Regions from separate parts of the Bacillus sp. GB_SG_008 genome, predicted to be linked through region 3. Evidence: predicted binding sites of a transcription regulator. Region 3 holds the regulator's gene; each other region holds the start of a gene.

Region 1 (8,302 bases), on a different contig from region 3:
CAATTTTAACAAAATCCGTTAATTGTCCAGCTAATGTAGTTTGTGCAGAACCGGCTTGCGGCGCTATATTATTACTGCGCCAAACATAACCGCCTATGCCAACAACTAAGAAAATGCACAGTACCACAATGGTTTGTGTCAAAACATTTTTCTTGTTTCCATTCGCTTGGTTTGTTTCTGCTGTATCACTTTTTGCCTTTGTATCAACTTTTGTAACAGCAAGAAAAACGATTATCGCTAAAATAGCTATAAGAAAAATTACACTAGTAACTGTTGTCCCCAAACCTAACCCGCCATTATTTTTTGGTTGAGATAGGTAATCCCCTAATGATGCTCCGAGTGGACGAGTAAGAATATACGCAATCCAAAACGCTAATACTCCATCAAGTTTCAAAAATTTCCATGCTAAAAATACACAACCAATTATAATAATGACTATTATTCCTGTGTAAAGATAACCAAGACCGAGTTGTTCGGAATATAAGTCTCCGACTGCTGTTCCAAGTGCAAATGTGAAAAGAATGGTAAGCCAATAGAAAACTTCTCTTTTTCTTGTATAAACCGAGTGTATCGAGAGTGTTTTTTCACTGAGATACCAAAAAAGAAAAGTTAAACCTAGCAGCACAGAGAAAACTACCGTACTAACCTCAAGAGGTACTCCCATATTGTCTGTCAAATTATCAGTTACCAACGTTCCAAATACGCTTATAAGAACAACAGTGAGCCAATAAATGCCTGGAACATATTTAGTTGCTCTGAATTGAAGGTACAATACAACGAAAAATGCTATTCCTATAATTATGGTAGTGAGAGTTAAACCAAATCCAAGGTTGAAATTTAAGAAATCAGCAAATGTTTCACCGACAGTTGTACATAAAATTTTGATGATCCAGAAGAAGATTGTGACTTCTGGAACCTTACTCAACATCTGCCGGCCTAGTGACGGGGCGGCAGCGACTTCATCAGAAACGGAAAATTTTTTTGCCAATGAACTCATCTCCTTTTTATTGTATTTAAGCCGATAATCAATGTCTCAAACCATTTCATGATTCTCGTTTATTCATTTGATGGCTATTATAAGATCTAGTCCCAACTTTAATATCTTTTAATGAAATTCGTCTGAAAATCAAATTAAATCTAAATGAGAAATTTATTAAAAATTACTGTAGCATCATGAAAAAGGAAAGCATTCTTCATAACAAGTTCTCTTCTAAAGGACAAAAGTTAAAAAACAAATAAAATAACAATCATTAACACTAAAAAAAGCATCGGTTTTATCACCGATGCTTTTTTAGTGTTAAATAGCACAATTATTATTTCTTATTTAAACCAAACAAAAAACCTTGTCATCGAAAGATAACAAGGTTTTTTTAGCGTCCCAGGAGAGATTCGAACTCCCGACCGACGGCTTAGAAGGCCGTTGCTCTATCCTGCTGAGCTACTGGGACATGGAGCGGGTGAAGAGAATCGAACTCTCGACCAGAGCTTGGAAGGCTCTTGTTTTACCACTAAACTACACCCGCATTATATGAAATTTTTACTAATGTCTCATCGACAGTTTTTATTATATTATTACCAATAACTAAAGTCAACATTTTTTTCAAATAGAGTGAAGAAAAATTCTTCACTCTATTTGAAACGCTTTTTGAGCTACAATTGCACCGTCTAACGTAAGAAAACGAATCTCTATTTCGCTTTCTTGTATTTCTAATAAAGCAAATGTTTTTTCTCTTCGCGAGCGCGGCAAGAGAATACTTCCTGGATTGATAAACAATATATCGTCTATGATTTCTACTCCCAATATATGCGAATGACCGAAGCAAACAATATTTGCCTCAGCTTCTTTCGCACGATATAAAAGTGTTTGCAGCGTCATTTTAATATTGTATAAATGGCCATGCGTTACAAGAAAACGTGTGCTTTGCACATCTGTGATGATGTCATTTGGAAAATCACCAACAAAATCACAATTTCCTTTCACCACATGAAACCCTTCTAGTTCAGAATGATGAGATGTTAATTCAGAATCACCGCAATGAATCATCACATCTACGTTTCCCTCATACCGCTCTTTTAATTGCTTTAGCTCTTTCACAGAACCGTGACTATCGCTCACAATTAACGCCTTCATCGGTTTCGCTCCCTTATTATTCTTCTCCTAAAAACCATACTGGAATTTTTTCTTCTAATTTACGAAGAGCACGCCCGCGATGACTAATTTTATTTTTCTCATCGGATGACAATTCTGCCATTGCGCTTTTGTATTCTTCTACATAAAAGATTGGATCATAACCAAAGCCATTTTCCCCGCGCTGTTGTTCTAAAATCTTCCCTTCACACGTTCCGTTTACAATCAATGGTTTTTTATCTTCTTGTGGAAACGCAACGGCTAATGCGCAATAAAAACGCGCTGTCCGTTTCTCCATTGAAATATCCTTTAATTCTTCTAGAACCTTTTGAATGTTAGCTTGATCATCCTTTTCCTCTCCTGCATAACGAGCCGAACGAACCCCTGGTTTCCCCTGCAAGGCATCTACAATTAAACCTGAATCATCCGCAATGACAATTTCATCTAGCTGTTTACACAGATGTTCCGCTTTTAAAATGGCATTCTCTTCAAACGTTTCACCAGTTTCTTCTACTTCTTCAATATGAGGAAAATCATAAAGTGATTTTACTTCTAAATCAAACTTTTCAAATAGCTCCGCAAATTCACGTACTTTCCCAGCATTCTTTGTCGCTACTACAACTTGTTTCATATTTTTACCTCTATTCCATATGAGTTACAATATCGCCTAACGCTTCTTTTTGCATTTCAATAAGCTGTAAAATTCCATATTCTGCTGCATCAAGCAATTCATTCAATTCACCGCGGCTAAATGTCGCTTCTTCTCCTGTACCTTGCACTTCAACAAAATGCCCTTTGCCTGTCATAATGACATTCATATCGACATTTGCCTTAGAATCTTCTGCATAATTTAAATCTAACACAACACCATGCTCATCAACGATTCCAACAGACGTTGCTGCCAAGTAATCCTTCACTGGAATTTTTGATACTTTTCCTGCTGTTACAAGCTTCTCAAACGCTAATACCATCGCAACATACGCACCGGTAATAGAAGCAGTTCTCGTTCCGCCGTCAGCTTGAATGACATCACAGTCAATCCAAACCGTCTTTTCACCGAGCGCTTCTAAATCAACCACAGCACGTAATGCTCGTCCTATTAAACGTTGAATTTCCATTGTGCGCCCTGTTACTTTTCCTTTACTCGATTCACGAATGGTACGCTGTTCTGTTGCACGAGGAAGCATGGAATACTCAGCTGTAACCCATCCCTTTCCTTCGCCCCTCATAAACGGCGGAACCCTTTCTTCAATCGTTGCTGTACAAATAACTTTCGTATCACCAACTTCAATCAATACTGATCCTTCTGGATGTTTTAAATAATTCGTATGAATATGTACACGGCGCAAATCTGATGCTTGTCTACCATCTACTCGCATAAAAATAACCCCCTTATAACTGCTACATGTTAGTATAGCCAATTTAAAAATTATGTTATGTATGACAATAAAAGAAGGGGAGTTCCCCTTCTTTTCATAAATTAAGTATATCAAATTATTTCTGTTTAAAAACTACCTGTGTTCACGTTTTGCGGACGAGCGACTGGTTTTATTAATTTATCACCTTTCTCTGTAACAAGATTCGCTTTTCCATTCACTTGAATTAACACATTTTCTACTCCTTGTTTTTCCGTTAAAGTTAATACAAGAGACTGGAGTACATAGTCAGAAATCATACTTTTACCTTTATTCCCATAAATATTTTCATTAAAGTTTAGCGTCACCGTTCCTTTTTCAAGTTTCGGCTCATTGATTAGCTTCACATCTGGATTAAAGTCGTATGTTAACGCCGATTGATGCGCTGGTCCTTTTACAAGTTCATTTACAATTGTCGCGACTTCATTTTCTTTTCCTTCTGCAACGCGGCGCGTTACTGGTACATAATAATTTTGTTTATTATTTTGCGCCAAGAAATACAACGTAACTGGTTTTGTGTTTGTAATATCAGCCACTTGCTCATCATCAAAGTTAATGCCATTTGCCCGGCTTAATCCATTACCAATCGGCGTACCAGCAACAGGCATCTTCGCTAAATCTTGCCCATTCATACGAAACTTCACATTCTTCACTTCTTTAAACTGCGTTAATGTCCAAGTAACTGCTTCTACAATACGGCGTTCTTCTTCTTTTTTATAATTTTTCAGTTCTTTAGAAAAATCAACAACCGCTGTCCCGTTTTTCACATCAACTGTCATTTCAGTATCTGCGGGAAGTACAGCTTGAAATCCATTTGGCAATAAATTTGTTACTGGTCCATCTTTCACTAAATATTGTAATGATTGCTTAATGACCGCATTATTTTTCGGAGCAGGTAACTGCACCGTTTGCGGCACAACATAACCATTTTTATCTACGAGATATAAATCTTGTTTTATCGTTTCCCCTTGCTTCGCTGTTTCTTTCTTCTCACCGTCTGTATAGGTAACTTTCTTAGGTGGATCAATTTGCTCTGTTCCTTTTTCCTTACCAAACAATCCGCATCCTGCTAATAAAACTGTACTTAATGTAGCACAAACAAGCCATTTGAAAGTCGATTTAGGCATACGCTTTCCTCCTAAAAATCTAAGTTTGTACTACATGTATACGAGCTCAACTTTCACTTTAGAACAAGCGATGACAACTTATCTCTTCTAAAAAATACCTGCGCAAAGTTTTATATCATGGTCAAAAACTTACTCCTTACCTCTATTGGAATATTTTCAGTCTCTTTACTAACGTCTCCGTATTATTCTTTCGCGATAAAGTGACACTTCCATCAGTGCGGTTTTATCCCTCACTGATGGTTAGTTGAACCAATCGGGCTTTTACGGGCAGTTCCCCCACCTATCTTCTTTGCTTCTCTCTGAATCTTGAGGTGGGGGACTTACTGCCCGTTAATGCGGGATGAAGTGAAATTTTCATTAGTTGAGGCTTCATCCCCCATCCATCTTTTTTAGTTTCTCTGAATCTTGAAGTGGGGTCTTACTACCTACAACTAGTAAGATAAAATTATCAAATGTAAAAGGAGATTACAGCAAATTATGTGCAAATTTGAACAATTTATGAATCCTCCAAAACTGTGATAAATATCACATCTCCTTATTTTCTAAAACTTTTATAATACAAGTATCAAAGTTTGTTAAATATTTCACATACAAGAAGGGACATGAATATGAAAACACGTTTAGTCATGATTGGGAATGGTATGGCTGGAATACGCTGCATCGAAGAAATTTTAAAACAAAACAATACGTTATACGACATTACCATTTTTGGAGATGAACCGCACCCGAACTACAATCGTATTATGCTCTCCCACGTCCTACAAGGAAAAACAAATATGCAAGATATCATTATGAACGAATACAGTTGGTACGAAGAAAATGATATTACGTTGTATACAAATGAAAAAGTACTTCATATTGATCGGGAAGAACAAGTCATTGTTACAGAAAAGAATCGTCTTGTTATGTACGACAAGCTCATTATCGCAACAGGCTCCAGTGCTTTTATCTTACCTGTGGAAGGTTCAAATCTCCCTGGTGTAACAGGATTTCGCACAATCGAAGATACACAATTTATGATGGATACGGCTAAGCAATATAAAAAAGCAGTTGTCATTGGCGGCGGATTACTTGGTTTAGAAGCCGCACGAGGGCTTATTGATTTAGGAATGGACGTGCATGTTGTTCACTTAATGCCACACTTAATGGAGCAACAACTCGATGCTAAGGCAGCTTCATTACTGCGTGAAGACTTAGAATCACAAGGTATGAAGTTCCTTATGGAAAAGAAAACGGTAAAAATTCTTGGTACAGACCACGTTGAGGGCATTCAATTTGCAGATGGCGATATTGTAAATTGTGATTTAATCGTCATGGCTGTTGGAATACGCCCAAATACACAGTTAGCAAAAGACGCTGGTTTACTTGTGAACCGCGGCATTATAGTCAATGACTATATGCAAACAAATGACCAATCCATCTATGCGGTTGGTGAATGTGCAGAGCATAAAGGGGTTGCCTATGGTCTTGTTGCACCGCTCTATGAGCAAGGTGCTGTATTAGCAAAACAGATTACAAATACACAAACAGATGGATATACAGGCAGCATCGTCGGTACACAACTGAAAGTTGCGGGATGCGATTTATTCTCCGCTGGTCAAATTTATGAAGATGAGGTAACAAAAGCAATCTCCATATTTGACGAATGTACACGTTCCTATAAAAAAGTACTAATCCGAGACAATAAAGTTGTTGGTGTTGTTTTATATGGTGATACAGCTGACGGCACACGCCTCTTCAGCATGTTAAAAAAAGAAGAAGATATACAAGAATATACACCCGCCTCTCTTCTTCACAAAGCTGGTGAAGATAGCGGACTTGATATTGCAAGTATGAGTGCTGATGAAACTGTTTGCGGATGCAACGGTGTCACAAAAGGAGCCATTGTTCACGCTATTTTAGAACAAGACCTAACGACATTTGAAGAAGTAAAAGGATGCACAAAAGCTGCAGGATCCTGCGGTAAATGTCGCCCAGTTGTTGAACAAATTCTATCTCATACACTTGGAGATAATTTTGATGCTTCTACTCAGGCTGCAGGTATGTGTGGGTGCACAACATTATCTCGCGATGAAGTTGTAGCAGCAATTCATGAGAAAGGTTTAAAATCACCGAAAGAAGTGCGAAACGTCCTTGACTTCGCACACGAAGAAGGCTGTTCAAAATGCCGGCCTGCATTAAATTATTATTTACGTATGGCCTGCCCAGAAGAGTATGCCGATGATAAAGCATCCCGCTTCGTTAACGAAAGAATGAATGGAAATATTCAACATGACGGAACATTTTCTGTTATTCCACGTATGTACGGCGGCGTTACAACAGCAGATGATTTAATGAAAATTGCAGAAGTTGCGAAGAAGTACGACGTTCCACTCGTGAAAATAACAGGCGCAAGCCGCATCGGTTTATATGGGGTTAAAAAAGAAGATTTACCAAAAGTGTGGGCCGACCTTGGTATGAACTCTGGCTATGCCTACTCGAAGTCCCTTCGCAATGTAAAATCCTGCGTTGGATCTCGTTTCTGCCGCTTCGGTACAAAAGATTCATTAGGACTTGGCATGTTGCTTGAACAGTCATTAGAAATGGTAGATACACCACATAAAATGAAAATGGGTGTAACAGGTTGCCCGCGTAACTGTGCGGAAGCATTAACGAAAGACTTCGGTGTCGTTTGTGTTGAAAATGGCTTCCAACTTTATATCGGTGGTAATGGCGGTACAGAAGTGCGTGAAGCTGATTTTGTAATGATTGTCCCTTCGGAGGAAGATGTACTTCGCATTGCCACAGCTTACGTACAATACTATCGTGAAACTGGTATTTACGGCGAACGTACAGCTCCTTGGGTAGAGCGAATGGGCTTACACCACATAAAAGAAGTACTGCAAGATGAAAATATGGTCGCTATGCTATATGAACGTTTCCAAAAAGCACGTAGCACATATGAAGAGGCTTGGGGACAAGCACTAGAAACGCAATCATTAAAAACGATGTATGAAGTAGAGATTGTAAAGTAAGGAGCGATTCGTATGTTACAAACGAAAGAAAAAATAAAAATCATGCATGCTGTAGATCTTCCCGTACAAATTGGTAAGGAAGTGCGAATAAAGGATATGTCTATTGCCTTATTTCGCCTTGCAAACGGCGACATTCGTGCTGTAGAAAATCGGTGCCCTCATAAAAATGGACCTTTAGCGGAAGGAATTGTTTCTGGTGAATTTGTCTTTTGTCCACTGCACGATTGGAAAATTTCATTACTAACAGGTGAAGTACAAAAACCTGATGATGGTTGCATTCAAACGTATGAAGTACAAGTTATTGATGGCGATATTTATATATACATGTAGCTTATATAAGGAAGCCTCTTCTCGGCTTCCTTTCCAGTAAAAACAGATGAGGTGTAGAGATGAACGGATACGTATATTTAGTCGGTGCAGGACCTGGTGATGAAGGGCTTATTACAAAAAAAGCGATGGAGTGTTTACAAAAAGCAGATATTGTTTTATATGACCGCTTATTGAATCAAAATTTACTTCGCTATACGAAGTCAACATGTGAACTTGTCTATTGCGGAAAAATGCCAACAAATCATATTATGCGCCAAGAAATGATTAACGCTCATTTACTTCAATCTG
Region 2 (8,302 bases), on a different contig from region 3:
GAGTGCAGTCATTTTGTCATATAGCGTTTTATAGTCACGTTCTACAACATGAATTTGCGGCATTGTTTTGCCTGGGATTGGCTCACATTCCCCTTTGCTCCAATCTTTAATTTGTCCGAGCGGCTGCGCTAATTCTTGCGGTGTATCGTGAAGAAGCGGCGTTGCAACCACCTCTTTCATTGGCTCAAGGTCTAACTTTTGTGCTAGATCAGAGACTGCTTTTGAAAGGGAGCAGAAAATATCCCAGTCAGAGCGTGCTTCCCACGGTGAACCGATTGCTGGGTTAAATGGATGCACGAACGGATGCATATCTGTACTGCTTAAATCATGCTTTTCATACCATGTGGAAGCAGGAAGAACGATGTCAGAGTATAGTGCTGTTCCAGCCATACGGAAATCTAAATTGATTAGTAGATCTAGCTTTCCTTCAGGTGCTTCTTCATGCCACTTTATTTCCTCTGGTCGTAATGAATCATGATCATCGTTCATTAATCCATTTGTCGTACCTAGTAAATGTTTTAAGAAATATTCGTGTCCTTTACCGGAACTTGAGATTAAATTCGCGCGCCATACGAATAAGTTGCGCGGGAAGTTATTTTTGTTATCCGGGTCTTCAATCGCAAATTTGAGCTCTTTGTCTTTTAGTTTCTGCGCAACATATTTCCCGATTTCCTCTTGGGTTGTTGCGCCACTAGCGACCGCTTCTTTATATAGCTCAATGCCATTCTTTTCGAAAGTTGGATAAGAAGGTAGCCAGCCAAGGCGAGCGGCCAACACATTGTAATCACCATGATGCTGATAACGTGAGTTGCCGACAACTGGCGATGCTAAATGTCCAACAGGTGTATCTTCATAGCGCCACTGATCTGTAACGAAATAGAAGAAGGATGTACCGTTTTGCAGTTTCGGCGGACCTTGCCAATCTTTTGCTGTTGCGATGGTTTGCCAACCTTCTGCTGGGCGTAACTTTTCTTGACCGACATAATGAGCCCAGCCGCCGCCATTTACACCTTGTGCACCAACAAGAAGAACAAGGTTTAACACAGCGCGGTAAATCGTATCAGAGTTAAACCAATGGTTAATACCAGCGCCGACAATAATCATCGAGCGTCCATTTGTATCAACTGCATTTTGAGCAAATTCACGAGCGATTTGAATAATAAGTTCTCGTTTTACACCTGTCATTTTTTCTTGCCATGCTGGCGTAAACGGAACATCTTCATCAAAGCTCTTCGGTTCTTGGCCGCCAAGACCGCGGTCTACGCCGTAGTTTGCTAATGTTAAATCATAGACAGTTGTTACGAAAAGATCTCCGTTTGGTGTTGTAATCTTTTTCACTGGAATGGTACGTTCTAATACTTCATTTCCGTCATCAGAAAAGTACGGAATTTGTACAGTTCCAATTGCATCCTCCATACCAAGTAAAGAAAGACGCGGCTCAATTTTTTCACCTGTTTGTTCATCTTCTAAACGTAAGTTCCACTTCTTCTCGTTATCCCAGCGTGATCCCATTGTACCGTGCGGCGTTGCGAAATCATGACAGTTATCGTTCCAAAGAACGGGCTTCCATTCGCCAAGCTTCGTTTCACGACCAATATCAGCCGCATTTAAGAAGCGATCTGCAACAAATTGATCTCCTTGCTGCTTTAACGTGACAAGGAATGGGAAATCTGTATATTGTTTTGCATAATTTATGAAGTAGTCCACTTGTTTGTCCACGTAAAATTCTTGTAAAATGACGTGCCCCATTGCCATTGCAAGTGCACCGTCTGTTCCTTGTTTTACACTGATCCAGTCATCAGCAAATTTTGTTGATTCGGCAAAATCAGGGCTAACAGAAACGACTTTTGTTCCTTTATAGCGCACTTCCGCTAAGAAGTGGGCATCTGGTGTCCGCGTTAGCGGTACGTTGGAGCCCCATGTCATAATGTAGCCAGCGTTGTACCAATCACTACTTTCTGGCACATCTGTTTGATCACCCCAAATTTGCGGTGAAGCTGGCGGTAAGTCAGCGTACCAATCGTAGAAGCTGAGCATCGGCCCGCCCATAAGCTGCATAAAGCGGCTTCCAGCTGCGTGGCTTAACATTGACATCGCAGGAATTGGCGAGAAGCCAACATTTCGATCTGGACCGTATTTGATTACTGTATATAATAAGGAAGCAGCAACAATCTGTAATACCTCATCCCAATTTGCACGAATAAAGCCGCCTTTTCCGCGTGCTTGCTTATATGTACGTGCTTTTTCTGGATTTTCAACAATGCTTTTCCAAGCGTCTAACGGTGATTCATGTTTTTGTAGTTCCTCTTGCCACATATTCCAAAGAACGCCGCGTACATATGGGTATTTCACACGAAGCGGACTATAAATGTACCAAGAAAAGCTTGCTCCGCGCGGGCATCCGCGTGGCTCAAAGTCTGGCATATCCGGACCAGTAGTCGGATAATTTAGCTCTTGTCCTTCCCAAGTTACAATTCCATCTTTTACGTAAATGTTCCAGCTGCAAGAACCGGTGCAGTTTACGCCATGTGTGGAGCGGATTACTTTATCATGCTGCCATCGCTTTCTATAAGCGTTTTCCCATTCGCGGTCTTCGTATGTTTCTTGTGTATGATTATCGTTATAACGATCTATTGGAGAAAAATATTTTAAACGTTGCATGAATGGTGATAGTTTCTTTTTCATACTGTTCACTCCTTTATTGCGTCTCTCTTGCTTACTTTCACTATAAGAGGGCGTGCAAAATAGAGATGTGATATCTATCACAGTTCAACAGATTGTCAAAAATTCATGAGTGTGTAAGGAAAAAATAGAGAAGGTGTGACATTTTGCACATTACAAAACATGTTTAGGATGTAGAATAAAAAAAGCAGCATCTAAATGAGATGCTACTCAATACTACAAATAGAGGTAGGGCAATCTTCACAAGCGATTGCACATTTTAAAAAGTGTAAATTATGAATGGTAATCTTTCCTTTATGAATGGAAATAATGCCTTGTTTTTTTAAATCATTTAACATGCGATTGACACTTTCCCGAGAGGTTGCACAGAAGTTTGCAAGATCTTGATTCGTTAATGGAAGATCAATGAGAATACCCTCTTCTTTTAAAATCCCGTAACTATTCGTCATGCGAATGAGAGTCGAATAGAGAGCTCCCTTTTTGCCATGCAATACTAAATCACGAAACTTCGTTTGCATTCTTCGTAAATGCTCACTAACCCACTTCATAAATTCAAACGCAAGAGCTGGTTTTTCCAGCAATGCTTTTTCTAATGCATCTCGTTTAATGACGCCGATTTCTGCATGTTCAAGCACTTTTGCATTTAACAAATATTTGGCATCCTCTGTAAATAATGTGAGTTCTCCGATAATATCATGCTGCGAACAAATGCGCAGTGTCAATTCTTGACCATCGGCACTAATTTTACTAATTTGAACTTTTCCAGAGTGAATAATGTATAGTTCTTTTGCCACCATACCTTCTTGGAAAATATAATTAGCTTTGCCCACTTTCATTTTATATTCCACAGATGCGAGCAATTCTTTTAAATCATTTGATAATGCCGTACTGTTTGCCACAGCAATCACCTTTCTTTTCAGAACAGTCTATTTCTTATTTTGAATGTAAATATAGTGCAAATGCAAGCAGTTTTTTTCCCGTGGCTAATTGTGAACAGTTTTTGAACAGAATTGTGAAGAATTTTTGAATGAGAAAATCGATGTGAGAAATATCACAACATAGATTGTTGTTCTTTTTTATGATGAAGACAAATGAAAGACAGCCAAAAAAAAGATAAAGCGCAAGAGCAAAAACACCCTAGTTTAAAAATATATTATAATAGAATGAAGGTATATAGAGACAGCAAGAAGGAGGGGTGAAGATGACTGAGAAGATTTTAGATGCATGGCAGCGTCCGCTTCAAGATTTACGCATTTCTGTTATTGATCGTTGTAATTTTCGATGCACATATTGTATGCCGGCTGAAGTGTTTGGTCCAGATTATGCGTTTTTAAAAGATGAGTTTTTGCTTACATTTGATGAGATTGAGAGATTAGCTAAACTTTTTGTTCGCATGGGCGTCAAGAAAATTCGATTAACTGGCGGCGAACCGTTACTGCGTAAAGATTTACCAAAGCTCATAGAACGTCTTGTGAAATTAGAAGGTCTAACAGATATTGGGCTAACGACGAACGGTATTCATTTAACGAAGCAAGCGAAAGCTTTAAAAGAAGCTGGTTTACAACGAGTAAACGTCAGTTTAGATGCACTAGATGATGATGTATTTCGAAGCATTAACGGCCGCAATGTAAGCACGAAGCCTATATTACGAGGAATTGAAGTAGCAAGGGCAGCCGGATTAGAAGTAAAAATCAATATGGTCGTAAAAAAAGGAATGAACGATAACCAAATCTTGAAGATGGCCGCTTATTGTAAAGAGCAGTGCATCCCTCTTCGCTTTATTGAATTTATGGATGTTGGGAGTACGAACGGCTGGAATTTTGAACAAGTGATTACGAAGAAAGAATTAATCGATATGATTGGACGTGTGTATCCAATTGAGCCGGTAGATCCGCATTATTTTGGTGAAGTGGCAAAGCGGTATCGATATGTTGAAACTGAGGCAGAAGTCGGCTTTATCACATCTGTTTCTGAATCGTTTTGTTCTTCTTGTACGAGAGCACGCATTTCAGCAGAAGGTAAGTTGTATACATGTTTATTTGCAACAGCAGGAACGGATTTACGAACGCTGCTTCGCGAGGGGATAGATGATGAGGAATTATTCCGAGTCGTACAAGATGTGTGGACTAGGCGTAGTGATCGTTATTCAGATGAACGAACGGAAGAAAGTGCAAATAACCGCCCGAAAATTGAAATGTCATATATTGGCGGATAAGAGAGAAGGGGTCAAGATGCAAGAGCGGTACTCACGGCAAATACTATTCTCAGAGATTGGTGAAACTGGCCAGCGAGATTTAGGTGAAAAACACGTATTAATCATTGGCGCTGGTGCACTTGGTACGGCAAATGCTGAGGCGCTTGTCCGGGCAGGGATTGGCAAGCTGACGATTGCGGATCGTGATTACGTCGAGTGGAGCAATTTACAAAGGCAGCAATTATATACAGAAGAAGATGCGAATCGTTATGTACCGAAAGCAGTTGCAGCGGCGCAGCATTTAAGGCGAATTAACTCTGAAGTGGATATCGAGCCAGTTGTAACAGATGTAACGGTGCAAGAAATGGAACAGCTTGTTAAGAACGTGGATGTAATAATAGATGCAACAGATAATTTCGATACGCGTCTTCTTATTAACGATATTTCACAGAAGTATAACGTTCCGTGGATATACGGTGGTTGTGTAGGCAGTTATGGTGTAACGTATACGATTATTCCAGGGAAAACACCATGTTTTCGATGTTTAATGGAGCATCCAACGAGCGGAGCAACGTGTGATACGGCGGGGATTATTCAACCAGCTGTGCAAATGGTCGTTGCTTATCAAGTTGCAGAAGCTTTAAAAATACTAGTTGGAGATTTTGAAGCATTACGAGAAACGATGGTAACATTCGATCTTTGGAACAATCAGTATATGGCATTTAAAGTAAACAGGCAGAAAAAAGAGAATTGCTTGTCTTGCGGTAAATTGCGTACATATCCAAGCTTAACATTTGAGGCACAAATGAAAACAGAAGTGCTGTGCGGTCGAAATACAGTTCAGATTCGCCCAGGCAAAAATCAGCTTCTTAACTTAGAAGAAATAGAAAAGCGCTTACAAAAGAGCGTAACGATGCAGAGGACACCGTACTTATTATCATTTCATGTAGATGAATATCGCTTTGTTTTATTCCAAGATGGGCGAGCCTTTGTTCATGGTACAAATGATATACAAGTGGCAAAGCGATTATACGCTCGTTATATAGGGTGAATCCAGGGGGACGCCCCCCTTGGATTCGATGAAGGAGTTTAAGATTGATTTCTTGTATAATCGCCGCTTTTGCCGCCTGTTTTTTCAAGTAAGTATGTTTCACCGATGATCATGCCTTTATCGACAGCTTTGCACATGTCATATACGGTAAGAGCGGTAGCGGAAGCTGCAGTTAAAGCTTCCATTTCAACGCCGGTGCTGCCCTCTGTTTTCACTTTTACTTCAATAAGTAAACGATATTGTTCATCTGCAATATTCCAGTCAAAGGAAATATCAACACCTTTTAGAAGGAGTGGATGACACATCGGAATGATATCAGAAGTACGCTTTGCTGCCATAATACCAGCGATTTGTGCAACCGCTAGGACATCGCCTTTTCCGATTTCATTATGGGTAATTTTATCATAAATTTCTTTCGTCACGATGATGCTAGAACGAGCGATAGCTGTTCGCACGGTAATCTTCTTATCGCTAATATCGACCATTTTGGCACGGCCTTGTTCGTTAAAATGAGTAAATGAAGACATGGAATTCCTCCTTGAAGTAATTGCTATTATGATTAGCATTGTACAACAAAAATTGTAATGAAGATGTGATATTTTGCAAATGTGGGGTGAAAATGATGCTAGAAAAACGAATACCAATTGCAGTTAGCGATGCAGTGGCACATGTGATGAAATATGCAAAACATGGCGACGCAGAGCGAGTACCGCTTACAGAAAGTTATGGACGAATTCTTGGGGAAGACGTAGTAGCGGATCATGATGTTCCTCATTTCGATCGCTCTCCGTACGATGGTTTTGCGATACGTGCAGAAGATACAAAAAAAGCAAGTCAGGAGCAGCCAGTTGAATTTGAAGTCGTTGGAGAAATTGGTGCTGGTTTTGTTTTTACAGAAGAAGTGAAGGCATTTCAAGCGGTGCGGATTATGACAGGTGCAGCGATTCCAACAGGTTGTGACGCGGTTGTCATGCTAGAGCTTACAGAAGGCTTCCAAAAAAACGGGAAGACATATATGAAACTGAAGCGTCCGTTTCAATCAGGCGATAATATTTCATTTAAAGGTGAAGATGTAAAGCAACATGATGTACTTGTGGAAAAGGGAACAGTGATTAATCCAGGAGTGGCAGCGCTTCTTGCAACGTTTGGTTATAGTGAAGTAGCTGTCGCAAAGCGTCCTGTTATTGGAATTGTAACTACGGGAAGTGAATTGCTAGAGGTGCATGAACCGCTTGAACCAGGAAAAATTCGTAACAGTAACTCTTATATGATTGCTGCGCAAATTATGCGAGCGGGCGGCACGGTTCGGTATTATGGACAATTTGCAGATGACTTCGATACTTGCTATGAAATGGTAAAAAAGACAATGGAAGAAGTCGATATTCTCATTACAACAGGCGGTGTGTCAGTTGGAGATTATGATTACTTACCGGCTATTTACGAAAAGCTTGGAGCGCATGTACTGTTCAATAAAGTAGCGATGCGGCCAGGAAGTGTAACGACGGTAGCAGAAGTAAACGGAAAATTATTATTTGGATTATCAGGTAATCCGTCTGCTTGCTATGTTGGATTTGAATTGTTTGTACGTCCTATTGTTCAGACATTTCTACATCGGAAGCAGCCTCATATGTACCGCGGTGATGCCATTTTAACGAAGGGGTTTCCGAAAGCGAATCCATTTACACGTTTTGTTAGAGGGAAAGTAGAAATAGTAAACGGACAACTGCAAGCAGTGCCAGTTGGGCTTGATAAATCAAGTGCTGTGTCTTCACTTGCCGATGCGAATGCTTTTATCGTCTTACCAGGTGGTACGCGCGGTTTTGAAGCAGGTATGACTGTTACTGTCCTTTTATTAGAAGCAGAGCAAGGAAGTGAGTGGCCATGGAAAGAGCCGTTCCAGTCTTACAAGTCGTAGGGTATCAAAATAGCGGAAAAACGACATTGGCAGAGAAGCTGATTAGAGCTTTAACGAATGAGGGCGTGCGAGTAGGGACAATTAAGCATCATGGGCACGGAGGATATCCAGAGTTGCCGCTGCAAAAAGATAGCGAGCGTCATCGCGAAGCGGGAGCAATTGTCAGTGCAGTGGAAGGTGACGGATTATTGTCTTTATCTGCTACGAGCCACTGGTCTTTAGAAAAAATCATTCGTTTGTATACATGTTTTGAAGCAGAAGTTGTTATTGTTGAAGGATATAAAAAAGAACAATACCCGAAAGTAGTTTTACTTAGGTCAGATGAAGATGCCTCTTTATTAGAAAGTGTAGAAAATGTGATCGCTGTCATTACATGGAATGAGGCTCCGGAAACATGGCACGAGAACTATAAAGTTTTTCGTATAACAGAAGAGGCAGAGTATATAAAGTGGCTCGTACA
Region 3 (8,253 bases):
TGCCGCACCTACTTTAATTACAGCTACGCCACCTGCTAATTTAGCAAGGCGCTCTTGTAATTTTTCACGATCGAACTCAGAAGTTGTTTCTTCTAACTGCGCACGGATTTGACCAATGCGAGCTTCGATTTGTTCTGTATTTCCTACACCTTCAACAATTGTTGTATTTTCTTTCGTTACAACAATTTTGCTAGCACGTCCTAAAGATGCGATAGTCGCAGATTTTAAGTCGCGTCCTAATTCTTCTGTAATTACTTCACCGCCAGTTAAGATAGCGATATCTTCTAGCATTGCTTTACGACGATCACCGAAGCCAGGAGCTTTAACAGCTACTACGTTGAACGTACCACGAAGTTTATTTACTACTAATGTAGCTAGCGCTTCGCCTTCTACGTCTTCAGAGATGATAAGAAGTGGTTTACCTTGTTGTACCACTTGCTCTAATACTGGTAAGATCTCTTGAATGCTAGAAACCTTTTTATCAGTAATTAAGATAAATGGGTTATCAAGAACGGCTTCCATTTTATCAGAATCAGTAATCATGTAAGGAGAAGCATATCCACGGTCGAACTGCATACCCTCTACTACATCTAATTCTGTTGTGAATCCTTTAGATTCTTCTAATGTAATAACGCCGTCGTTACCAACACGCTCCATTGCTTCTGCAATTAATTTTCCTACTTCTTCGTCATCAGCAGAAATAGCAGCTACTTGTGCGATAGAAGATTTACCTTCGATTGGTTTAGAAATCGTTTTTAATTCTTCAATTGCTGCTACAGTAGCTTTTTCAATACCTTTACGAAGACCCATTGGGTTCGCACCAGCTGTTACGTTCTTTAAACCTTCACGAATCATTGCTTGTGCTAATACAGTTGCAGTTGTCGTTCCGTCACCAGCTACATCATTTGTTTTGCTAGCAACTTCTGCTACTAGTTTTGCACCCATGTTTTCAAATGCATCTTCTAATTCAATTTCTTTTGCAATTGTTACACCGTCATTTGTAATAAGCGGAGAACCGAATTTTTTCTCAAGTACAACGTTACGACCTTTTGGTCCAAGCGTAACTTTTACTGCGTTTGCAAGAGTGTCGACACCGCGAAGCATCGAACGACGTGCTTCTTCACTAAATTTAATATCTTTTGCCATAATATTTGACCCCCTTGAATTTTTAAAGATTTATATAATTAACTGATAACTGCTAAAATGTCGCTTTCACGTAAAATTAAGTATTCTGCACCTTCGTATTTTACTTCAGTACCTGCATATTTTGAGAAGATAATACGATCGCCTACAGCTAACTCTAAAGCAACACGCTCACCATTTTCAAGCACACGACCAGTACCAACTGCCACTACCTTACCCTCTTGTGGTTTTTCTTTTGCAGTGTCTGGTAATACGATACCACTTGCTGTTTTTTCTTCTGCTTGAACAAGTTCAATTACAACGCGATCACCTAATGGCTTTAGCATGAACAATAACCTCCTCAATTTACTATGTAAATTTTATGTTTATTAGCACTCAAACACTTCGAGTGCTAACACACTTATTATAATAAAGAATCTCATTTTCTTTTGCAAGTGAAAAAACGTAATTTTTCGGAAAACTATTTTACATCCTCTTCAGTCTTTCCATAAGCTTCTCTTCTTTACCTGATGGGTAGCGCAATAATATAAATCCTTGGCTTCATGGAAGATCGGCACTGATAGAAGATTCTATTTGATATTCCATCGTTTTTCCCTCTTCTCCTATGTTACAATAAGAAGATGCCATAAGTTGTTTTCTCTATGGATAGAGCATTTTCCTTTTTCATTACAAAAAATTTAAAAAGGAGTTACGAAATTGAAGAGACAATACTGGTGGGTTGTTGTTACATATATTTTAATGCAATTATCAGGTGTAATTGGAGGGTGGCTCCTTTTAAAAAGCGGAATATACAACAATGGAAACAGGAGCTTTCAAGAAGAGGTTCAATTGGCAACTGCACATTGGGGAATAATTAGCTTCTTTGTTGCTCTTATTATTATCCTTTTGATATTACGCAACGATACACAATCAGAAAAATGGGATCGGGAAAAAACAAACATTCCCGCTACAATAGGATGGATTATTTTGGGGGTTTTTCTTGCTTTATTTGCCCAAGTAATTGCTGGCACAATTGAAACACAAATTTTTAAAGTTAAACCTGAATCTGAAAATACACAAAACATTATCGAGATTATAAAAGCTGCTCCATTATTTATGATTGTTTCTTCTATATTCGCTCCCATTCTTGAAGAAATTGTATTTAGAAAGATTCTATTTGGAACACTATATAAACGATATAACTTCTTTATCGCAGCAATTGTGAGTTCACTTATATTTGCTTTAATTCATTTTGACCCTACACATTTATTAGTGTATATTTCCATGGGGCTTGTTTTTTCATTTTTATATGTAAAAACAAAACGGATTATTGTACCTATTATGGCTCATGTTATGATGAATACAAATGTTATGTTAATTACATTTGTACTTCACCCATACATAGAAAAAGCTGAAAAATTGCAAGGATTCATCGGAGGATTTTAAACATGCGAACTTCACCATTTGTTATGGCAACTTTGTATTTTCTTCTTGGGTGTATTTTTACATACTTAGCAATTACAAGTGTTGAAGATACAATTTGGAACTTTTATACAATATTACTCGCTATAATGGCAACAGTCGATTTTAATTTGGCACTTCGCCTTCTTTTTTCTAAACCGAAAAAAGGTAGTATGAAGAAATAATAAAAACGCAGGGAATTCCTGCGTTTTTATTGTGGGTAATTTTTTAAAAAGTACACAAGCGTTTGTAATTCTACCGCTAAATCGATATGATGAATTCGAATATGTTCTAATATATTTAACCTAGCAGGTGTAAAGTTTAAAACACCTTGTATACCAGTATGCGATAAGCGATCTGCTACAGCTTGTGCAACAGAAGCAGGTACTGTTAATATTGCCACTTTTATATCATCGGATAATTTCTCTTCTAATTCATCCAGATGATATACTGGAATTCCTCCGATTTCTTTTCCAACTTTCTCTTCATCAACGTCAAATGCCATCTCAATTTTTGTATTATTATTTTTCGTAAAATTGTAATGTAAGAAAGCTGTCCCTAAATTACCTACCCCTATTAGTGCTACACGCGTTACATCATCTTGATCAAGTGTTTCGCGGAAAAACGACAATAAATAATTTACGTTATAGCCGTATCCCTTTTTCCCTAATGCCCCAAAGTATGAAAAATCTCTTCGAATCGTCGCCGAATCCACTTTCACCGCTTCACTTAATTCTGCAGATGATACGCGTTGCTTACCAGATAACGATAAGTTTTGGATAAATCGATAGTATAGAGGCAATCTTTTGGCAGTCGCCTGCGGAATTTTAGGCTGCTCCATGCAACCCCCTCCTCTCTTCCTATCTGTTCAAGTGATTGAAACATGTACGGAAGTTTAGCATTGAAAGTTTTCCCTGTATAATAGAGAGAGAACTTCTCTATTACGTTCAACTATACACTATTTTTAGTATGATTGAGAAATATAATCATGGCAAAGTTAAGAAATTATTTGAGGTGAAAACATTGATTCTACTACAAGTGAATAACCTTTCCAAGTTATACGCCGCTGAAGTGATTCTTTCAAACATTAAGTTAGAGGTACAGACGCGTGATCGCATTGCACTTGTCGGCCGTAACGGCGCTGGAAAGTCTACATTATTAAAGATTATTGCGGGAGAACTGTCCCATGACAGTGGAGAAATTATTAAACCGAAAGATGTATCTATCGGTTACTTAGCACAGCACACTGGTCTTGAAACATCATTAACCATTTGGGATGAAATGCTAACGGTATTTCTCGACTTGCAACGCATGGAGAAAGAACTCCGAAGGCTAGAACAAGAAATGGGGAAAGAAGAAAATTTCACAAATGTCACTGTACACGAAAGATTGTTAGCAGAGTATGATCGCCTGCAATTAGATTATAAAAATAAAGGCGGCTACCAATACGAAGCTGATATTCGCTCTGTTTTAAGCGGACTTGGCTTTCCTTCTGAGACACACGGAACTACAATCTCCACTTTAAGTGGTGGGCAAAAAACTCGTTTAGCTCTTGGAAAATTATTATTAACAAAACCAGATTTGCTTATTTTGGATGAGCCAACCAACCATTTAGATATCGATACATTAACGTGGCTGGAACAATATTTACAAGGCTATCCTGGTGCTATTTTAATCGTTTCACACGATCGATACTTTCTAGATAAACTCGTAACACAGGTATATGAAATCTCTAATAAACAAAGTCGAAAATACACGGGGAACTACAGTAAGTATTTAGAACTTAAAGCATCGCTATACGAACAAGAGATGAAGCGTTATGAGAAACAGCAAGAAGAAGTCACAAAGTTACAAGACTTCATTCAAAAAAATATCGCCCGCGCTTCCACAACAAAACGGGCACAAAGTCGTCAAAAACAATTAAATCGTATGGAGCTTATGACAAAACCACTCGGTGATACAAAATCTGCTTCTTTCCACTTTGATATCGATAGGCAAAGTGGAAATGATGTACTACAAGTAAAAAATATCACAATTGGTTATAATAACGAGCCAATCATTGAGCACATTCATTTCCAATTAACGAGAGGTGATAGTGTTGCACTTGTAGGTCCAAATGGAATCGGAAAATCCACTTTATTAAAATCTCTTGTGGATAAACTTCGTCCTTTAAACGGCAGTTTTTCATTCGGCTCTAACGTTTCTATTGGATATTATGACCAAGAACAAGCAAACTTAACATCATCAAAACGCGTATTAGATGAACTTTGGGATGATTACCCGCTACAACCAGAAAAAGAAATCCGCACAGTACTTGGAAACTTTTTATTTTCTGGTGATGATGTTTTAAAGCCAGTCTCTTCTTTAAGTGGTGGACAAAAAGCACGTTTAGCTCTTGCAAAACTTATGATGCAAAAATCAAATGTGCTTATTTTAGATGAACCGACAAACCATTTAGACTTAAGTAGTAAAGAAATATTAGAAAATGCTCTTATTGATTTTCCAGGAACTATTTTATTTGTTTCTCATGACCGCTATTTCATTAATCGCATCGCCACAAAAGTTATTGAATTGTCAACAGACGGGGCAGCGGAATATCTAGGCGATTACGATTATTATATAGAAAAGAAAAATGAAATGTTAGAACGGGCAGAACTTGAAGAACAAGAAACGAATAAACCTGCACAAAAACAAGTGGCGCAAGAAAAATTAAATTATATTGAAGAAAAAGAACGTAAAAAGCAAGAGCGCCAACGTACGCGTAGAATTGAGGAATTAGAAGAAAACATTGCTGCAATGGAAGAGCAAATCGCTACATTAGAAGAACAACTTTGTCTGCCTGAAGTATATGCTGATTACGAAAGAGCAAGTGATATTACAGCAGAAAAACAAACACTACAAGAACAATTAGAAGCATGTATGGAAGAATGGGAAGAATTACAAATATAAAAAATAAAAAGGTTAGCAGTTACGCTGACCTTTTTATTTATCCACAGTGTTATTCACACATTCAATTTTATATTATCAAGCTAAATATTAATTTTTCCACATTATCCACAAATAAAATAATATTTACCCACAGTTTATACTCACAAAAAAACCTATATTATCAACAGATAATATAGGTTTTATCCACAGGCTGTGGTTAATTATGTGTATAAAGTGAAACTTTCATCTGTGGCCCCACTAACATTTAACTAAACTTATCTTCTTTAACGAGAGTCGAAAATTCAGTGTCTCATTAAACGCGGAATAACTATGATTCAATATCCAAGCCAGGATTTGCATTTAATGCTAATGTTGCCCTCTTTCCTTGCTCATATGCAATCGTACCAGCTGCAGCAATCATAGCAGCGTTATCTGTGCATAAAGATAACGGTGGAATAATAAGCTCTATATCGTTTTTATTTGCAAACTCCTCTTCTAATCGAGCCCGCAATCCTTTATTTGCTGCAACTCCTCCAGCAAGAAGCACTTGCTTCACGCCATACTCCTCCGCTGCTCGTACTGCTTTTGTTACTAACACATCAATTACACTTGCCTGAAAACTTGCAGCTAAATCTTCAGGTGTTAGTTCCTCTCCGCGCTGCTTTGCGTTATGCACAGTGTTAATAACTGCGGATTTTAAACCACTAAAACTAAAATCATAAGAATCTGGTTCCAGCCATGCACGAGGCAGATCGATTGTCGGCTCTCCTTCATGGGCAAGACGATCAATGTGCGGTCCACCTGGATATGGCAATGATAACGTACGTGCCACCTTGTCGTATGCTTCTCCTGCAGCATCATCTCTTGTTTCGCCAATTACTTCAAATGAACCATGCTCTTTCATATAAACAAGCTCTGTATGTCCACCAGATACAACGAGAGACAATAATGGAAACTGCAGTTCCTGTACTAAGCGATTTGCATAAATATGACCAGCAATATGATGCACGCCAACCAACGGGATACCATGTGCAAAAGCTACCGCTTTTGCTGCATTCACACCAATTAACAATGCCCCAACAAGGCCTGGCCCCTCTGTAACAGCAATTGCATCAATATCTTCAAACGTAATTTGCGCTTCTTTTAACGCTTCTTCTAATACAACCGTTATTTGTTCCACATGGTGACGAGATGCAATTTCCGGAACAACCCCGCCAAAACGTTTATGACTTTCAATTTGCGAAGCTACAATGTTCGCTAAAATTTCTCGTCCATTTTTCACAACTGCTACAGCTGTTTCATCACAGCTTGTTTCAATACCCAGTATAATTGTATCTTTTTTCATCATAAGTTCACCCACATTACAAGACCATCTTCATAATTGTCTGTATAGTATCTTTTGCGAATTCCGCCATTTTGAAAACCAAATTTCCGATATAACTTTTTTGCAACTTCATTTGAAACACGCACTTCAAGTGTCATCGTATTTGCTCCAAGAGCTCTCGCTTTGTTCATTACTTCTTGTAATAACACTTCTCCGAGCCTTTGACCACGGTATTGTGGTAATACCGCAATGTTCGTAATATGTGATTCATCAAGAACGACCCAAAGTCCGCAATAACCTAGAATTCCTTCCTCTGTTTCCAGTACAACGTAGTGTGCATACTCATTCATTTTTAATTCTCGTTCAAATGCTTCGGCAGTCCAAGGAGTCGCAAATGAAGCTTCTTCAATCGCAACAATTTGCGGAATATCCTCTTCCTTCATATTTCTAAATGTAATGTTCATTCATAAAACCCCTATTTCGTTTGACTTTCTAACCATTTTGCCTCTGCTTCTGCCAAACGAAGGTAACTTGGAACGAATGTATGCACAGATTGCTCTTCTTTCTGTAAGCCCAAGAAAGCTAATTCACTTGGGCGTGGATTATGTTTCGTCAGCGGGGCAAATACTGCTTGATCTCCTAAGTGTTCTACAATTGTATCTTTATGCTGTTCTACATCATTTCCGATAAATAAAATAGGTTGTCCTATCTCTTTTAACATTTGTAACCAATCGGCAATGAGAATAATACGATCCTCTTTCACAGATTGCAACTTTTGTTCTCTATATGTATACAATCCCGTATAAATTTGCTGACGACGACCATCAAATAACGGACAAATATACCCTGGGAAATTTATTCCGTTTGCTGCCAGCACTTCTAAACTTGATACACCAACAATCGGAATTTGCAATGACCAAGCTAATGTTTTTGCTACTGTTACACCAATACGAACACCTGTATAAGAGCCTGGACCAGCTGCTACAACGATTTTATTTAATTCTTTTGGTTTCACGTTACATTCTTGTAAAAGTTGCTCTACTGCTGGCATTAGACGCACAGAGTGATTTTTTGTTAAATTTGTAATGATTTCTCCCACAACCATATTTCCATCAATAAGAGAAACTCCCATTACATAGTTAGAAGTATCAATTGCTAGTACTTTCATTTTGTAATAGCTCCTCACATAATCTAATATAACGTTCTCCGCTCGGCTCTAATACAATTTTTCTTGTACTATCCCCCGTGTGGAATAAACTGATTTTTAAAAGTGAAAGTGGTAAAAAAGACTCTATTAAATGCGCCCACTCCACCACTGTTACACCTTGACCATAAAAATATTCATCAAACCCTAAATCTTCTTCGCTCTCCGCTAGGCGGTATACATCCATATGATAAAGCGGTAATCGTCCTTTGTA
Region 4 (8,302 bases), on a different contig from region 3:
AATATGACTAGAAAGGATAAATGTTATCCCATATTCCTTGTTAAGCATTAAGATTAAATCCCTTGTATCTTTTATCCCGATAGGATCTAGACCATTTGTTGGCTCATCTAAAATAATCAGTTCAGGCTTTGTAATAATAGCTCTAGCCATCCCAAGCCGTTGCTTCATCCCAAGGGAAAATTCCTTCACACTTTTGCCCTCAATCCCATTCAAACAAACCATATCCAACGCTTGTTTTATTCCTTTATCGTCATAATATCCCAAATATTCACAATGAAGTTTCAAATTGTCCATCGCAGTTAAATGCTCAAAAAAGATTGGATATTCAATGATGCTACCGACTCTCTTTAAAACAAACTTTGAATGTTCCGTAAGCTTCTTGCCAAATAATTCTATGTCTCCACTTGTTGGCTTCGTTATGCCAGTGAGCATCTTCATAATAGTTGTTTTACCTGCACCATTTTGACCGAGAAAGCCGTAAATTTCTCCTTTACGAATATGAAGATTTATATTTGTTACCAGCTCTCTACCTTTTCCTTTTTTTGTGAGTCCGGTTGTTTTTACTACATAATTCATCCTGATTTCCTCCCTCCTGCATCTACTTTCATCATAGGCATCAAAAATATCATTTTTCTTTCTTAACCCTTACAAATTTCTTAAGTTATTTGTTTGCACAAAAAGAGGCTGTTCTAACTGAACACCCCTTGTGAAAAGTACTTAATACGTAATTTGATGGAAAACACACGTAAAGACCGTTTTTTCATATGGTTTGCTACTTAAGTGGATGGAACCTTTCATTGCTTCTATTAAATGTTTCGTTATGCTTAATCCAAGCCCACTTCCTTGAAATTCTGGATTTCTGGCATCATCCAATGTATATAACCGTTCAAATACCTGTTCTTGATGCACCTCAGCAATTCCTTTTCCTTTATCCCAAATATCAATTGCGATATAATCCCTATCTTCTCGAACTGTTAGCCCAAACACCCCTCCATCACTACCATAACGGATGGCATTCGAAATAAGATTACTTAAGACCCGATTTAATGCCTCTTCATTTCCAAGAATGTAATAATACTGTTCTGGAATGTTCACTTCCACCTGAAAATTTTTAGATTGCAGCAAATCATAAAACTCTAGCACGTTTTTCCTGCATATTTCATTAATAGAAATCCTGCTTAAAGGTAATGAATAATCCCCAGAATCAAGTTTAACAAGATCAAAAAATTGATTTAGCAGCGCTATTACATTTAGCGTTTTTTGATGAAGACGAGAAGTAACCTCGCTCCGTTCTTCCACACTCATACTGTTGTCTAAATTTAATTTTTCAACATAGCCCCAAATTACGGTGAATGGTGTTTTCAAATCGTGAGACATGTTAGACAGCATTTTTCTTAAGCTTTCTTTGGTTTTCATATAGTCCGCAATTACTTGTTGATTGTAATCTAAAAGACGGTTGATTTGAATGAGGAATAGTTTAATGGTTTTCTGATCTGTTTGTATTAACACTTTTTCAGCAGTCTCCTGCTCAATAATATAGGAAAGTTTGTTACGTATTTCGTTCAAGTCTCTATTCATTTTTCTTCTAAAATAGGACTGCACTCCGATGATCACAAGCAAAATAACAATGATTACACTCAATAAAAGGGCCATAAGCTACTCACCTAATTTATATCCGATTCCCCATATCGTCCGAATGTATTGCGGATTTGACGGATCCACTTCTATTTTTCCCCGAAGTCTTCTAATATGAACATTAATCACATTTTCATTCCCATAATAGTCATCTTCCCAAATAAAGTGGTAAATTTGCTCCTTTGTAAACACTCTGCTCTGATTTGTCATAAATAGCTTTAAAATATGAAATTCCTTGGATGTAAGCTGAACGTTCTTCCCCTTAATTAGTGCCGAAAAGGTTTTTAAGTCAAGAGAAAGTTCTTTAAAATGTAGGATAGCTGAAGTAGGTACATTCTCTGAAGGAAGATATTGTGTTGCCCTGCGAATTGCAGCATGTACCCTGGCGGTTAGTTCAAGCATGGAAAAAGGCTTGCTGATATAATCGTCTGCACCAAAACCAAGACCTAACGCTTTATCTATATCACTCCCTTTTGCTGAAATGATCAAGACAGGAATTAAACTCGTTGCTCTTATCTGCTTTAGGAAATCCACCCCACTTAGCTTAGGCAGCATTAAATCAAGTAAGATTAAATCAACCTCATTTTTCTTAAGAAGAGCCAAAGCCTCCTCTCCATCAAATGAAGTAAGTACCGTAAAATTCTCCTGTTCCAAGTGACAAGTAACCAGTTTACTTATTTCTCTGTCATCCTCGACAAGTAGGATACTCTTTTGCACGTTTCCACATCCATTCTTTTGTACGAATACCACCAAACTAAACAAAAAATGGTAAATCAACTTTTTTGCCTCTTCATAACAATTTCTGTACCTTATCAAAAACTCCTTCTTATCCCATTAAATGGCCCTTTAACCGCATAACATGACTGACATTTTTAAATATCTTTATTGTAAATGTAATTTTATTTGCAATTAAACAATTGTATTATTACTCAACAGCTGTTGCTTTGAAATAAAAATTGATTAAAAAAATCTTATAAATACATATTTTATAGCAAATTGAAAGGATTCATTTTGAATAAAGTTTAGTCAAAATGAATCCTTCTCTTTTCAAATGAACTTTTAGTTTTATAAAAAAAGTTTAATCGTTTGTTTAGTTAATTATTCATATTTTCTAAGGTCCTCAATGCTTCTGCACCTATATTAGAATTTAAGGCTGCTTTTAAATACTTGAAAAAACTTCAAACTTGCTCCTACTTGTGCGTCCATCTTTGCTAAAGCTTTTTTAGCATGTTCATCCATTTTCTCTTCAATTGAGTTGAATTTACCACCATACTTTATATCGAGATAATCCATTGCTGTTCCTTCGTCAAAATAAATTACCTTGATCATGACCTTCCCCCACCTATATTCAGATTAAATAACCATTTATTACATTTTAATAATAATACTTATTATAAATTTTTAAATAAACTCTCTAGAAGTGCCAAATATGAAAAAGAAAAAAGCATGACATTCGATTATCATGCTTTTTTCCTAAAGTTTAAAATTAATGCTTTTTTGCAATGTGCAATGTTCTTCACACCTAACTCCTTACAAAGTTTATTACTCAGTAAAGAACTTTTTTATTTGTTGACATCATCACTTCTCAAATACAAAATTAATCTTCCCATCTTTCCATTCTAACTTCGCATCAAACGTTTTATCGTTCTTCTTAAAACCTTTCATTAGTTCCGTCTGTTCACCTTTTAATAGCTTCTTCATATTCTTTTGCGAAATCGTTTTTCCTAATATCTTTTTAGAGATTGTGAAATCACATTTCGTTGTATTATAGTTCGAGCATCCATAAAAAGTAGATTTATCAATTACATCTCCATCACACTTTTTACATTGTCCGACTTTTTTACCAACTGTAAATTTAGAATTAGATCGTTCAATAGATTCCACATGTAAACCTGTAAAATCCCATTTCTCAGACATTTCTACCGCATCTTCAATAATTTTCGCTGATAATTTTTTCGTTTGTTCCATAAAGGTTGCTGGTGAAGCTGTGCCTTCTCCAATTTCGGCAAGGCGCTGCTCCCATTTTGCTGTCATTTCTGGGGAAGCCAAAATTTTATCACCAATTGCGGTAATTAATACTTTCCCTTTATCGGTTGCATACACTTGATTTTTCTTCACATCAATATATTTGCGGTCCTTCAACATTGTAATAATGCCTGCACGCGTTGCTTCCGTCCCTAAACCTTCTGTCTTTTTTAATACTTTTTCCAGTTCTTCGTTCTCTAAATACTTCCCAGCTGTTTTCATTAACGTAATCAGCTGACCTTCTGTATATCGTTTTGGTGGCTGGGTTTTTCCTTCTTTCACTTTCACCTTTGCAACTTTTCCTTGTTCCCCTTCTTGTACAATTGGAAGAATTGTTTCTTCATCTTTATCATCTTGGAAAATCACTTTACGCCAACCTTCTTGAATTTGCTGTTTTCCTTTTGAAATGAATTCAGCACGTCCATCAACAAGCGTTGTAATTGTAGTGTAATCAAAAATCGCAGCTTCATAATGCGCCGCAATCAATCTTCTTACAATCATATCGTAAATTTTTCTTTCATCACCTGATAATTTACTTGGATTTGTTACTTGTTCTGTTGGAATAATGGCGTAGTGATCTGTAACCTTCTTCTCATTCACATATCGCTTGTTATTCATAATAGAAGAAACTGGTGCAGGCAACAAATCTTTATAATCTTCAAACTGACTTAGCTTCTGCAAAATATCAGGAAACGTTGCAGCTTCTCCTTCTGTTACGTAGTTAGAATCCGAACGCGGATAAGAAACAATTCCTTTTTGATATAACGCTTGTGTGATATCAAGTGTCTTTTTCGGTGAAAATTTAAATACTTTATTCGCCGTTGCTTGTAAGGATGATAAGTTAAATAAAAATGGCGGCTGAAACTCTTTTCGCTCTGTTTTCATTTCTTTCACTTCAGCCGGTTTATTTTGACAAAATGCAGCGATTTTATTCGCCATATTGGGATCCTTTAAGCGAGATTCATTGTCCTGTTCCCACTTACCTTCATATTTCTTTCCTTCTATATTAAAGGTTGCGAACACTTCCCAAAATGGCTCTGATTTAAAGTTTTCAATTTCTTTCTCACGTTTCACAATTAATGCAAGTGTTGGTGTTTGCACGCGTCCAGCGGAGAAAACATCATTCATTCCTTTTTTCTTTAGTAAAATGCTAAAAACACGGGAAGCATTCATCCCAACAACCCAGTCTGCACATGATCGTGTATATGCTTCGTAGTACGTATTGATTGTATCTGCTTCATCAAGTAAGTTTTTAAATCCTTGATAGATTGCTTGCTTCGTTAAAGAAGAAATCCACAGACGCTTCATCGGTTTTTGTACATTACAAAGATTAATGATATTCCGTACAATTAATTCCCCTTCACGCCCTGCATCTCCCGCATGAATAATTTCCGTCACTTGCGGATTATGTAACAGTTGTTTCACAACGTTAAATTGCTTATACTTTGATTTTGTTACTTCAAATTGAAAACGTTCTGGAATCATTGGTAACGTATCTAATGACCATTTTTTCCACTCTTCATGATAGTGTTCTGGATTACATAATTGCGTCAAATGACCAATGGCCCACGTACAATAAGCACCATTCGGAAACAATTCATTTGCTTCCACTTCCAAATAGCCGTCTTTTCGTCGATATTTAAATTGAGAAACGAGCGCTAAACCTTGATCAGGTTTCTCGGCAATAATTAATTTCATTTTATAACTCCCTATCTAAATTGCTGTGTCACTTCAATTATATTTATTTATTTTTCAGATGAGTATAACCCACAACAGTTCAAATTCCATTTTATATGTTATAGACTTCTAATATTATACGCTTAACTGAAATATCTTCACAATAGTGATTAATTACGTAATGTATTATATGTATCTACTTATTTTTGACATAAGTACAAGCATCATCACTTTATTACACAAACAACGTATGATGAAATTCACAAGTTATCAGTGATGTATATCACTACATAAATTTAAATTTATTGATATTTTTAATCTAGATACAAAATTTAAACTTTATGGAGGCATTCATATGGAACATGTATTTACTGAGACTTCTGTGATTGGTGACATTGTTACAAAATTCCCGAAAGCAAGCGATCTTTTCAAATCATATAGAATAGATTTTTGTTGCGGGGGTAACAGACCACTTATTGATGCAATTCATGAGAGAAATTTATCGGTGGAAGAGGTTATAACAAACTTAAATACTCTTTATTATGAAACAAAACTATTAAATGAAGCAGAAATTGACTGGAAAATCGCCTCTTATAGTGAATTAATTGACTATATTGTGAATAAACATCATCGCTATTTAAATGAAGAATTGCCACAGTTAAGTCCATATGTAACAAAAGTATTACGCGTTCATGGATCAGGACAGCCTCATTTAGCTAAAATTCATAAGCTATTCCATGAATTAAAAACAGAATTAGAACAGCATATAATTAAAGAAGAAACAGAAGATTTTCCGTTGATTTTAGCATTTGAGCAAAATCCAACTGATGAAAATTATACGAAATTAAGCAAAGTGGTGGGAGAGTTAGAAAGTGAACATAGCCATGCTGGTGATATTATAAAAGAACTTCGTAACATTACGAATGACTTTACTCCTCCAGAAGGAGCTTGCGGTACTTATCGTCTTGTCTATCAACGACTTGCAGCTCTTGAATCCGATCTATTCCAGCACATTCATTTAGAAAATAATATTTTGTTCCCGCGTGCAATCGCACAGGCTTAAGTAAAAAAGGTGAATCTATAGACATCGAATTAAGGCTCAAAAACAACATTTTTTGAACTTATAGATTTTATGATCTGAAATAAATAAAAAGATTCTTATATAGATATCACTTAAATGTAACAAAATAGAACATAAGCACTTTTTGCTCATGTTCTATTTTTTACGTATTTTTTCTATTTTCGTAATGCTTTTAGAATATACACACGGAAAGTTCACTTTCCACGTAATCTCCAGTGATACTAAAAACTCGAGAACGAGCCCCTCAACATACACATCGAAACTCACAAACTACACAAGAGCCCCACTGATGAAAGTTTCACTTTGTCTTATCTAGTCCGTTATTTAGCTTCCTCCTATGAAGTTAAAAAATTGATTCGTTCTATTACAAATATGATTTTTATCACTGCTTTATTTACGAAATTGATATAACTTTATTATAAAAATATGACGAGAATTATTGAGGAGTTGTATATATGAAGGCAAAAATGATAAAAAAACATTTACAGGAAGTTCCCCTCTTTAAAGAACTTTCAGAAGAAGAACTTCAGCCTATTGTAGATATTTCACAATTACGAAATTATAAAGCAAAATCATTTGTATTTATGCAGGGTGACACACTTGATCGCGTGTTTTTTATCCAATCTGGTAAAGTGAAAATTCAAAAAACAGATGTAACTGGAAAAGAACAAATTGTTTCTGTGCTTCAAGCTGGAGAAATGTTTCCCCATGCTGGCTTTTTCCAAAAAGGTACCTTCCCAGCACATGCTGAAATACTTGAGACTGCAGAGTTAATCGTTACTCCAATCGCTGATTTCGAGAAGATTTTGATTCAGCATCCTGAATTATGTATTAAAATGTTTAAGGTTCTTGGAGAAAAAATTGTCGATCTTCAGAACAGATTAGAAGAACAGATTCTTCACGATACTTACGAACAAATTATTATGCTATTACTCCGTTTATGTAAATCAAATGGTATACAGATGAATGACAAATATACATTAACGACCCAATTTACGAATCGGGAACTCGCCAATATGATTGGAACATCCAGAGAAACGATGAGTCGCACAATGAATCAGTTAAAAAGAAAGAAATTAATTGATATTGATGAAAACGGTTGTTTCATTATTATTCCAGACAAATTAAAAGCAGAAATCATCTGATTAAAGAGTACATGTGTGATTTTTCTCACACCCTACTCATTTTCTCTATGTTACATTGTTACTGAGAATTAATATCAATAATTTCCGAGGTGAAGATGATGACAAAAATGATTGATTTTAGGAAAACAATTTGCGATTTGACTATTGAATACCCTGAAATCATCCCTATCTTAAAAGAACTCGGCTTTGAACATATAACAAAACCCGGAATGTTGCAAACAGCTGGTCGTGTGATGACCATCCCAAATGGATGTCGAATGAGAGGAATTTCGTTTGATACAGTTAAAAAAACTTTTAAAAATAGCGGATTTAACATTATAGGGTAAAGGAGAATTTTTATGAGTGAAATAATTAACAATCGTGAACATAAAAGTATGAATACGTTTGAACGACAAGAAATCCTAAAAGAAATTATTAAAAATCTTCATAACGGGAAAAGTGTTGAGGAGGTAAAAGCTCAATTCGAGGAAGCTGTCGGAAATATTACGGTTACAGAAATCTCCCAACTTGAACAGACACTCATGGAGGAAGAAGGAATTCCAGTAGAAGAAGTACAGCGTTTATGCTCAGTGCATACAGCTATTTTTAAAGGTTCCATTGAAGAAATCCATAGATCTGATAAACCAGAAGACCAACCTGGACATCCGATTCATACGTTTAAGCTTGAAAACAAAGAAATCGATATACATGTTAACTTTAAGCTTCAACTTCACTATGAACGTTTCGAAAAAGAAGATAG

The links. Region 3 encodes Rex, which represses fermentation and respiration genes when NADH is low (regulators of the CRP and FNR family bind a similar motif). Its sites were predicted from a motif close to TTGTGAAATATTTCACAA; they were not measured.
Region 1: the regulator Rex is predicted to act here: its motif matches at 5,243-5,260, upstream of nirB (nitrite reductase large subunit NirB).
Region 2: the regulator Rex is predicted to act here: its motif matches at 2,819-2,836, upstream of ACTDJC_RS00265 (nitrate reductase subunit alpha).
Region 4: the regulator Rex is predicted to act here: its motif matches at 5,586-5,603, upstream of ric (iron-sulfur cluster repair di-iron protein).

The regions. Positions count from the first base shown of each region.
Region 1 is NZ_JBPZSK010000001.1:306,797-315,098, reverse strand. Features, by position in the region: partial or broken gene ACTDJC_RS01510 (COG4705 family protein) at 203-997, opposite strand; tRNA gene ACTDJC_RS01505 (tRNA-Arg) at 1,375-1,448, opposite strand; tRNA gene ACTDJC_RS01500 (tRNA-Gly) at 1,450-1,523, opposite strand; gene ACTDJC_RS01495 (metallophosphoesterase) at 1,625-2,131, opposite strand; gene ACTDJC_RS01490 (XTP/dITP diphosphatase) at 2,148-2,759, opposite strand; gene rph (ribonuclease PH) at 2,770-3,507, opposite strand; gene ACTDJC_RS01480 (GerMN domain-containing protein) at 3,633-4,670, opposite strand; gene nirB (nitrite reductase large subunit NirB) at 5,279-7,684, shown strand; gene nirD (nitrite reductase small subunit NirD) at 7,697-8,014, shown strand; gene ACTDJC_RS01465 (uroporphyrin-III C-methyltransferase) at 8,074-8,302, shown strand, end outside.
Region 2 is NZ_JBPZSK010000001.1:63,266-71,567, forward strand. Features, by position in the region: gene ACTDJC_RS00265 (nitrate reductase subunit alpha) at 1-2,685, opposite strand, end outside; gene ACTDJC_RS00270 (Crp/Fnr family transcriptional regulator) at 2,889-3,581, opposite strand; gene moaA (GTP 3',8-cyclase MoaA) at 3,884-4,897, shown strand; gene ACTDJC_RS00280 (molybdopterin-synthase adenylyltransferase MoeB) at 4,914-5,927, shown strand; gene moaC (cyclic pyranopterin monophosphate synthase MoaC) at 5,966-6,454, opposite strand; gene ACTDJC_RS00290 (molybdopterin molybdotransferase MoeA) at 6,550-7,842, shown strand; gene mobB (molybdopterin-guanine dinucleotide biosynthesis protein B) at 7,809-8,302, shown strand, end outside.
Region 3 is NZ_JBPZSK010000017.1:9,499-17,751, forward strand. Features, by position in the region: gene groL (chaperonin GroEL) at 1-1,146, opposite strand, end outside; gene groES (co-chaperone GroES) at 1,185-1,469, opposite strand; gene ACTDJC_RS22020 (CPBP family intramembrane glutamic endopeptidase) at 1,840-2,568, shown strand; gene ACTDJC_RS22025 (YdiK family protein) at 2,571-2,768, shown strand; gene ACTDJC_RS22030 (redox-sensing transcriptional repressor Rex) at 2,795-3,424, opposite strand; gene ACTDJC_RS22035 (ABC-F family ATP-binding cassette domain-containing protein) at 3,607-5,532, shown strand; gene tsaD (tRNA (adenosine(37)-N6)-threonylcarbamoyltransferase complex transferase subunit TsaD) at 5,840-6,856, opposite strand; gene rimI (ribosomal protein S18-alanine N-acetyltransferase) at 6,856-7,299, opposite strand; gene tsaB (tRNA (adenosine(37)-N6)-threonylcarbamoyltransferase complex dimerization subunit type 1 TsaB) at 7,311-8,003, opposite strand; gene tsaE (tRNA (adenosine(37)-N6)-threonylcarbamoyltransferase complex ATPase subunit type 1 TsaE) at 7,984-8,253, opposite strand, start outside.
Region 4 is NZ_JBPZSK010000004.1:406,557-414,858, forward strand. Features, by position in the region: gene ACTDJC_RS13560 (ATP-binding cassette domain-containing protein) at 1-576, opposite strand, end outside; gene ACTDJC_RS13565 (sensor histidine kinase) at 718-1,653, opposite strand; gene ACTDJC_RS13570 (response regulator transcription factor) at 1,657-2,352, opposite strand; gene ACTDJC_RS13575 (hypothetical protein) at 2,776-2,964, opposite strand; gene topB (DNA topoisomerase III) at 3,214-5,358, opposite strand; gene ric (iron-sulfur cluster repair di-iron protein) at 5,693-6,400, shown strand; gene ACTDJC_RS13590 (Crp/Fnr family transcriptional regulator) at 6,874-7,563, shown strand; gene ACTDJC_RS13595 (DUF1858 domain-containing protein) at 7,662-7,889, shown strand; gene ACTDJC_RS13600 (DUF438 domain-containing protein) at 7,902-8,302, shown strand, end outside.